DNA from 2 places in the Acidihalobacter sp. genome. Region 1 is predicted to be linked to the other one. Evidence: predicted binding sites of a transcription regulator. Region 1 holds the regulator's gene; the other holds the start of a gene.
What was found. Region 1 encodes sigma-54, which starts transcription at its own class of promoters, with help from an activator protein. Its sites were predicted from a motif close to TGGCANGNTNCNTGCTT; they were not measured.

Region 1 (4,626 bases):
GCGCGAATGTTGAGCACGCCGAGCCCGCGAACCTCCAGCATGTCCTGCAGTACCGCAGGACTGTGGGCCTGCAGCGTGTTGGGCGTGATGCGCGCCAGTTCCGGGGCATCGTCGGCGACCAGCCGGTGTCCGCGCGTGACCAGTTCCAGCGCCAGTTCGCTTTTGCCGACGTTGCTGTCGCCGGCCAGTAACACGCCGATGCCAAGCACTTCCATGAACACGCCGTGCATGGTGATGCGCTCGGCAAGCGCTTCGCTGAGGTAGTAGCGCAGCTGGCTGAGCAATTCCTGTTCGGCCAGTGGCGTGGTGAACAACGGCACGTTGCGCGAGTCGGCCGCGGCGCGCAGGGTCTGGCCGGCGGTCAGACCGTCGGCCAGCAGCACCACGACGGTGGCTTGAAACAGATGTCGGATGGCTTCGGCGCGTTCGGCCGGCGGCAGCTCGGTGAGATATTCCATCTCGGCCGGGCCGATTACCTGAACCGCACTGGTGGTGATGAGGTCGAGATGGCTGACCAGCGTGGCGCCGCCCCAGGGGCAGCGGGCGCTGCTGAGTGCGCGCTGTGCGCCCTTGCGCCCAGCCGTCCATTCGAGCTGCAGCTTGTCGCAAAGAGTCTCGAACAGCATCTGAACAGTCAGCGGAGTGGATTCCATGCTGGCTAGTCTACTGAATTCCGGGGCGCTTTCGGCACTTCTGCGCCCCGGATTCTTGTCCGGTCAGGCGGCGTGCCGCGCACTCCATTCGGTTAGTGCGCGGTAAAGCGTCTCGCTGTCCGTACACTGGCGTAGTTGTGCAACGGTGTCGGCGTCACGAAACAGTCTGGCGAGCTGAGCGAGGATGTCGAGATGCGCGTCAGTGCATTCCTCCGGCACGATCAATGCGAAGAGCAGATCGACGGGGTGTTTGTCGGGCGCGTCGAAATCGATCCCTTCGTGCAGTTTGACGAATGCGCCGACTGCCCGTCCGATGCCTTTCATGCGCCCGTGGGGAATGGCTACGCCCGCACCGAGCCCGGTGCTGCCCAGTCGTTCGCGCGCCAGCAGAGTGTCGAAAACCTCATCGGCCGAAAGGCCGGTTTCCTCACTGCCTAGCAGCTGACCGAGCAATTCCAGAGTACGTTTTTTGCTGGTAACGTCGGCGTTGTCTACGACGCGATCCAGGCTCAGTAGTTCGCCGATCTGCATGGTGTGACCTACAGCGTTGGTGGATTCAGGCAAGACGTTTGTCGGCGTCGGCCTTGTGGTGGTCCTTGATCTTTTCCTTGTGCTTGACGACCTGCCGGTCGAGCTTGTCCACCAGACCGTCGATGGCGGCGTACATGTCCTCGGTTTCCGCTTCCGCATGCAGCTGGTTGCCGCCGAGCAGCAGACTGGCTTCGGCCTTCTGGCGGAGTTTCTCGACGCTGAGCACGACATGTACGTCGATCACATTGTCGAAATGGCGCTCCAGGCGCTGGAATTTCTCTTCGACGTAGGCACGCAGCGGGTCGGTGAGTTCGAGGTGGTGGCCAGTGAGGTTGATCTGCATGGGTGACTCCATTGTTGTCTGTCAGGCCTTCGTCAGGCGTTTGCGTTCGCTGGAAGAGAGAATATTCATGCCCTCGCGGTACTTGGCGACCGTGCGGCGGGCCACCTGAATGCCCTTCTCTCCCAAAAGGGCGGCGATTTTACTGTCTGAAAGGGGTTTGTCGCCAGGTTCCCCTTCGATGAGCTTGCGAATCATCGCGCGGATGGCCACCGCCGAGCACTCGCCGCCGTCGGCGGTGCCGACATGGCTGGAGAAGAAATACTTGAACTCGAAGATGCCGCGCGGGGTGTGCATGTATTTCTGCGTGGTGACGCGGGAGATGGTCGATTCGTGCATTTCGACCTGCTCGGCGATGTCGCGCAGTACCAGCGGTTTCATGGCTTCCTCGCCATATTCGAGAAAGCCGCGCTGTTGTTCGACGATGGCGGAGGCCACGCGCAGCAGCGTTTCGTTACGGCTCTGCAGACTCTTGATGAACCAGCGTGCCTCCTGCAGCTGGTTTTTGATGTAGGTGTTGTCCGTGCTGGTGTCGGCGCGCTTGACCATGGCTGCGTAGGTGGCGTTCACGCGCAGGCGCGGGATGGCTTCGGTGTTGAGTTCGACGCGCCAGCGCTGATCCTGCTTGCGCACGATGACGTCAGGTACGATGTACTCGGGCCGGCGATCGCTGATCTGCGCACCGGGGCGTGGGTTGAGCGTCTGTATCAGTGCAACTGCGCTCTGCAGGCCGGCCTCGTCGAGTTCGAGGCGGCGCATGAGCGTTTTGAAATCGTGGTTGGCGAGCAGATCGAGATGTTCGCCGATGAGCTTGCGGACGGCTTCCAGCCAGGGCGTGTCGGCGGGCAGTTCATAGAGCTGTGCCAGCAGACATTCGGACAGGTTGCGGGCGCCGCAGCCGGGCGGATCGAGGCGCTGGATGAGGTGCCGTACCGCCTCGATATCCTCGATCTCGAGCGGCTCTTCCAGTCCCAGTTCCTGGGTCAGGCTGTTCTGCAGGGTGGGCAGATCTTCCTGCAGGTAGCCGTCTTCGTCGATGGCGTCGATCAGGTTGATGGCGATCTGCCGGTCCTGATCGTTCATCGTGGTGAGGTGGATCTGCCACAGCAGATGGTCGATCAGCGATTCGTCACCCCCGCTTTGGGATTCGTAGGGATCGCGCTCCTCGCCTTCAAGGCGGCCATTGCCGGAGCCTGGTACGTTGGCCGGCTCATAGATGTCCTCCCAGGCGCTGTCGACGGGCAGGTCGTCCGGGATCGTGTCTTCGGCGCTGGTGGTAGAGTCGTCGTTTTCTTGATCTTCGGCCGGGTAGTTCTCGTCGTTTTCCTCGTCGCTGTCCAGCAGCGGATTGGTTTCTAGAATCTCCTGGATGTGGGTCTGCAGCTCTAGGGTGGAATACTGCAGCAGGCGAATCGCCTGCTGCAACTGGGGCGTCATGGCCAGTTGCTGCCCCAGCTTGAGTTGAATCGAAGGCTTGATCATCGGGTTTCCGTCATTGCGGCGTTTCGCCGCTCGCTCCAGCAGGCCGGTGCCTCCTGTCTGGTTTTTGCTGTGTCATGTCCAGGATTATATCGAATCCATCTCGGATGCAAGATGTGCTCTCGATCCGCATGGTGCGCTCTGCTGGCGTACGAGGCCGGAGGCGCCGTCCGCCGAGGTGCGCGAGGCAGCGCTGGTGCGGCATCACAGTTTGAAGTCTTCACCGAGGTAGACCTCGCGGGCCTTGCGATTGTGCAGGATGTCCTCGGGGCCGCCTTCGGCGAGCACGCGCCCTTCGCTCAGAATGTAGGCCCGTTGGCAGATACCCAGGGTTTCGCGCACGTTGTGATCGGTGATCAGCACGCCGATGTTGCGCTCGCTCAGATGGCGCACGATGCGCTGGATGTCGAGTACGGAAATCGGATCGACGCCGGCGAAAGGTTCGTCGAGCAGGATGAAGGCGGGGTCGGCGGCCAGGGCACGGGCGATTTCGACGCGCCGGCGTTCACCGCCCGAGAGGCTGTAGCCGCGGCTGTCGTGGATATGCCCGATCTGGAGTTCCTCGAGCAGGGCGTCGAGCGCTTCCTCGCGGCCCTTGGCATCGAGTTCCTTGCGCAGTTCCAGTACGGCGCGGATGTTGTCCTCGACGCTCAGACGGCGGAACACGGAGGCTTCCTGCGGCAGGTAGCCGATGCCCATGCGCGCGCGCGCGTGCATGGGGAAACGCGTGATCTCCTGTTCGTTGAGCTGGATGTTGCCTCCATCGGCCTGGATCAGGCCGACCATGATGTAGAAGCAGGTGGTCTTGCCGGCGCCGTTAGGGCCGAGTAGGCCGACCACTTCGCCGCTAGCGACTTCCAGCGAGACGCTGGCCAGTACGTCGCGGCCGCGGTAGCGCTTGGCGAGTTCGGTGCCGCGCAGCACGCTCATTGTTTTGGCGTCTCCGCGGTCTTGCCCGTGGCGGGTGTGTAGGTGGCCTCGATGCGTTGTCCCGGCGCGCCGGCGTCGACCAGGTCGCGCCGGATGTCGTAGACGATGCGACTGGCGCGGAAGGCGTTGCCGCGCTGCTGTAGCTGGGCGTCGCCGGTGAGCACGATGCTCTGTTCGGCGGGGTTGTAGACCATGTTCTTTGCCTGGCCGGTGATGCGCTTGCCTTCGGCGGTGGTGTCTTCGAAGGTCGCCGGCGTGCCGATCATGGTCAGTTTCTGGATCGGTCCGCTGTTGGGGGCGAGGATGTCCAGCTTGTCGCCCTTGATCATGAGTTTGTCCTGGGTGACCACCACGTTGCCGCTGTAGTTTCCGGTGCCTTTCTGCTGGTTGAAGCGGAAATGGTCGGCGCTGATGTGTACCGGAGCCTCGGGCGCTGCCGGAGTTTGCGCAGCGGCGGGCAGGGGCGCCAGGCAGAACAGGGCGGTGGTCAGGAGCAGGCGTGGGCTAATGAGATCGTTTCGCATAGTGGTCGTCAGCGCTGGTAGGTGCTGCGCACCTCGCGCAGCAGTTCGAAGACATGGTCGGCGAAGTCGGCGTGAAGGCCAAGCCCCTGTACATGGTAACCGGGAGCGTCGATGGTCGTATGCGCCTGGCTGGTAGCGGTCTGGGTGCGGATGTTGACGTATAGGTCGG
Region 2 (4,626 bases), on a different contig from region 1:
CGTCCCGTGGAGAGCCGTTCCAGGTCGTCGGCACGACCGCCTGGTAGCTGTCGATCTTGGTGTCGCGGATCTTGATCCAGTGGCCCAGCGCGCCGCGCGGCGCTTCGGAGAAGCCGACGCCCTTGGCTTCCTTGGGCCAGCTGGACGGATCCCAGTACTCGACGTTGGCGGTGGCGGAGTCGCCGGCCTTGAGGTTGGCTACCAGCTTGTCCTGGAAGTAGCGCATCTTCTGCGCCGCCCAGGAGGCTTCGATGGCGCGCGCTGCCGTGCGCCCGAGGGTGGAGAACAGCGCCTGGAAGGGCAGCCCGGTGTCGCTGAGGAACTTGTCCACCGGTTCCTTGAATTCGGGCATGTTCTTGGCGTAGCCGATCACGTGGCGCGCCAGAGGGCCGACTTCCATGGCATGGCCCTTCCAGCGCGGCGCTTTGATCCAGGAGTACTTGGCACCTTCGTCGATCTGCTGGATGTTGGTGCGTGTGCCTTTGGTGTTGGGGCCGAGCACGTAGTCGGGGTCGGTGATGCCGTCCCAGGGATGCAGGCCCTCGTTGGGCTGCGGATACTTGTACCAGGAGTGATCGACGAATTCCTGGATCTGGTTCGGGTCGCGCAGGTCGACGTCGTAAACGCGCTTGAGGTCGCCGTTGATGATCGCGCCGTGGGGCATCATCAGGTTGTCCGGCGAATAGTCGTTGGCGTTGTCCGGAATGTCGCCGTAGGCGAGCACGCTCTGGCCCGAGAGGCCGCCGCCGTACAGCCAGTCCTTGTAGTACAGGGCCACGGCGCGGATGTCGGGCAGGTAGACCTGATCGATGAAGTCGATGCTGCGGTTGATGATGTCGGAGACCTGGTTCAGGCGCACCATGTTGACCGGCGCGCCGGCGGCCATGGTTTGGTCCATGTTGATGGCGCAGGGCACACCGCCGACCAGCCAGTTCGGATGCGGGTTCTTGCCGCCGTAAACGGTGTGGATCTTGACGATTTCGCGCTGGAAGTCGAGCGCTTCCAGGTAATGCGTCACCGCCATCAGGTTGCCTTCGGGCGGCAGCTTGTAGGCGGGGCTGCCCCAGTAGCCCTTGTTGAACAGCCCGAGCTGGCCGCTTTCCACGAAACGCTTGAGACGGTTCTGCACGTCGCGGAAATAGCCCGGCGAGGAGTTGGGCCAGGGCGACAGACTCTGCGCCAGCGCAGAAGTCGCCTTGGGATCGGCCTTGAGCGCGCTGATCACGTCCACCCAGTCCAGCGCATGCAGGTGGTAGAAGTGCACCAGATGGTCATGCACCTGCAGCATCAGCTGCATGATGTTGCGGATGGAGTTGGCGTTCTCGGGAATCTTGATCTTGAGTGCGTCCTCCACCGCACGCACCGAGGTGAGCGCGTGCGTGCCGGTGCACACGCCGCATATCCTCTCGGTGAAGGCCCAGGCGTCGCGCGGGTCGCGGCCGCGCAGGATGACCTCGAGGCCGCGCCACATGGTGCCGGTGGAAACGGCGTTGCGGATGACGTTGTCGTTGTCGACGTTCACCTCGCAGCGCATGTGTCCTTCGATGCGGGTGACCGGGTCGACGACGACGCGGCGCCCGCCGTCGTTCAGGGTGTAGCCGTTGGGAGTCTTGGTGACGCTCATTCGCTCTTATCTCCGTGCTGTTCTTCCTGCTTCTTCGCGGCGGAATTGCGGCGCGCGCGGACTACGGCGGTGACCGCGGCGTGCGCTGCTGCAGCCGCGCCGACGGTGCCCGCGGCCACGCCGCCGATCTGATCGGCGTTGGCCTCGATGCCGAAGCCGTTGACGTTGGTCAGGCGGTCGTAGAACGAACCCTTGTCCCAGAAACCGTCTTCGGAGCAGCCGATGCAGCCGTGGCCGGACTGGATGGGGAAGGAGGTGTCGCCGTTCCAGCGTACGGTGGAGCAGGCGTTGTACGTGGTCGGGCCCTTGCAGCCCATCTTGTAGAGGCAGTAGCCCTCGCGCGCGGCCTGGTCGTCCCAGGATTCGACGAATTCGCCGGCGTCGAAGTGCGGGCGGCGGTAGCATTTGTCGTGGATGCGCTGGCCGTAGAACATCTTCGGCCGGCCCTGGCGGTCGAGTTCGGGCGGGTGGCCGAAGGTGAGCATGTAGGTGATGACGCCGGTCATGACCTCGGCGATGGGCGGGCAGCCCGGCACCTTGATCACCGGCTTGTCGGTGATCACCTTGTGCACGGGAGTGGCTCGGGTCGGATTGGGACGCGCGGCCTGCACGCAGCCCCAGGAGGCGCAGGCGCCCCAGGCGATGATGTGCTTGGCGTGCTGGGCGGCGTAGCGCAACTTGTCGACGAAAGGCTGTCCGCCGATGATGCAGTACATGCCGTCCTCGTTGAGCGGCGGGTTGCCTTCCACCGCGAGGATGTAGTTGCCCTTGTACTTGTCGATGGTCTCCTGCAGGCAGGCTTCGGCCTGGTGACCGGCGGCGGCCATCAGCGTGTCGTCGTAGTCCAGCGAGATCATCGACAGGATGACGTCCTTGGCCAGCGGGTGCCCCGAACGGATGAACGACTCGGAGCAGCAGGTGCATTCCAGGCCGTGCAGCCAGAGTACGGGCGTGCGTGGCTTGTTTTCCATGGCCCAGGCGATCTTGGGCACGAAGGCGGGGCTGAGCCCCAGCGAGGTGGCGGTCAGGCTGCAGAACTTCAGGAAACTGCGGCGGCTGATGCCCTGGCGACGCATCACGTCGTAAAAGGTTTCGATTGCCATGCACTCCTCCCTCGGCGCCGCCCATGGCAGATGGGCGTGGGCGTATGTGGCTTGTTGGTACAGGCGCGGCCCGGGGCCGACGTCCTTGGGGGAGGGCAAGAGCAGAAATCAGGCCAGGATCAGTAATCGTTTTGACATCAAGCGGATAGGCTAGATACCGGTAACTGGCTATTGATCAATATGGAAGATTGATTTCCTATTTTGATGCGAATTTGGAAAGTAACTTTTCGTTTTGTGCCGCGACCGTTCAGTGTACGGTGCAGACCATGCAGGGGTCGAATGAGCGCACGATGTGCTGCACGGCGATGGGTTGGTTCGCGCCGTCATCGTCTATGGGGGTGTTTTCCAGTGCCTGTTCGAGCGCGCCGGGCCTGCCGTTCGCGTCACGCGGGGAGAAATTCCAGGTGGTCGGTGAAATGATCTGGTAGTTGCGAATGCGGCCGTCCTCGATCGTCAGCCAGTGTCCGAGGCTGCCGCGCGCGGCCTCCGTCAAGCCGACGCCCGCACACTCCGCCAACGACCGGGTGGGGACATGGAAGGGCTCGCCCGGGCGCAGAGCGTCGATCCACGCCACCATGGCCAGCGTGACGCGAGCGGTTTCGAGCAGGCGGGCGATGACCCGGTTGCGTACGTTGCCGCCGGATTCGGTCACCAGTTCGCGAATCAGCGGCTGGCCGTCCACAACCTGGCGCGCCAGGGCGCCGACCTCGACCGTCCCGCCGTGCAGGCGGGGTGCCTTGCACCAGCTGTAGGCATCTTGGCGCTCCGGGTCCGGTTGGGTCAGGCCGCGAGCAGGCGGTTCGGTTTCGCCGGCCATCCAGCTGTGGCTGACGTCCTCGGTGATGCCGTCGATGTCGAGCCTGCTGTGCCGGCCGTCGTGCCACACGCCGCGTGCGAAATGCGTCGCCCCTTCCGGGCCGCGATAGCTGCCGTAGCTCATGAAGCGATCGGCTGCGCGGCCCAGCGAGGCCAGCCCGGTGTCGTCGGCGAGTTCGAGAAAACAGGCGAAGTCGCTGCGGGACGGGGCATGCGTTTCCTGCCAGCGGCGTAGCGCGGCGATGTCGTCCAGGGCTGCGATTTCCTCCAGCGGCGAGCCGAATACGCGCTTCTCCAGGAAGCGGCGGAAGCTGCCGACGATGTTGCCTAGATGCAGGCGCTCGCGTGGCGTGACGGCGCGGGTGCAGCCGCCGGGCTGGATGGCGAGGCTGTGCGGCCATTTGCCGGCGAGAAGTCCCATCAGGTGCATGAACTCGGCCCGTGCCTGCAGGAATTCGGCGGCGGCGCTGCCGTGCACCGCGCGAAAGCGCTGTGCGACCGTTTCGTGCCAGGGGCGCGCGGCATACTCTTCGCGCGCGAAGTCGGGCATGAAGAACAGGTAGAAATGGGTCAGGTGGTCGACCAGATTCTCGTTGGCGTGGATCAGGTTGATGGCATGCACGCCGTTGGGCGGCGTCTCGGCGCCGTAGGCATCGGCCAGCGCGTGTGCGGCGGCCACCGACTGTGAAATCGAGCAGACGCCGCATACCCGCGGGGCGTAGACCAGCGCGTCTTCCGGGGCCTTGCCGAGTAGGATCTGTTCGAAGCCGCGGTACAGCGGCGAGTTGACCCAGGCGCTGGAAACGCGCCCGTCGGCGGTTTCGATCTGTACTTCGAGATCGCCCTCGACCCGGTTGAAGGGCCCCATGACCAGTCGCGACATGCCGCTCAGCTCCGCCTGGTCTTGCGGCTCGGGCGGGCGACGATGTGATCGGCGCGGGCGTTTTGTTTGATGCGCGCGGGTGTTGCCGCCTTGGCCAGGGAGCTGAGTGCGATGAACCAGGCCTTGGGCATGTCGGTCGGCAGGCCGATCGGGATGCCGGCCACGTTCGGCGTCTCCAGGAAGGGGTGACCGGGTTCCTC

Region 2: the regulator sigma-54 is predicted to act here: its motif matches at 2,827-2,843, upstream of P8014_RS11755 (hydrogenase small subunit).

Annotation. Positions count from the first base shown of each region.
Region 1 is NZ_JARRQY010000005.1:11,101-15,726, reverse strand. It holds gene hprK (HPr(Ser) kinase/phosphatase) at 1-653, opposite strand, end outside; gene P8014_RS02250 (PTS sugar transporter subunit IIA) at 717-1,217, opposite strand; gene raiA (ribosome-associated translation inhibitor RaiA) at 1,210-1,527, opposite strand; gene P8014_RS02240 (RNA polymerase factor sigma-54) at 1,549-3,006, opposite strand; gene lptB (LPS export ABC transporter ATP-binding protein) at 3,208-3,933, opposite strand; gene lptA (lipopolysaccharide transport periplasmic protein LptA) at 3,930-4,457, opposite strand; gene lptC (LPS export ABC transporter periplasmic protein LptC) at 4,466-4,626, opposite strand, start outside.
Region 2 is NZ_JARRQY010000031.1:54,663-59,288, forward strand. It holds gene P8014_RS11750 (nickel-dependent hydrogenase large subunit) at 1-1,624, opposite strand, end outside; gene P8014_RS11755 (hydrogenase small subunit) at 1,621-2,727, opposite strand; gene P8014_RS11760 (nickel-dependent hydrogenase large subunit) at 2,975-4,426, opposite strand; gene P8014_RS11765 (HupU protein) at 4,432-4,626, opposite strand, start outside.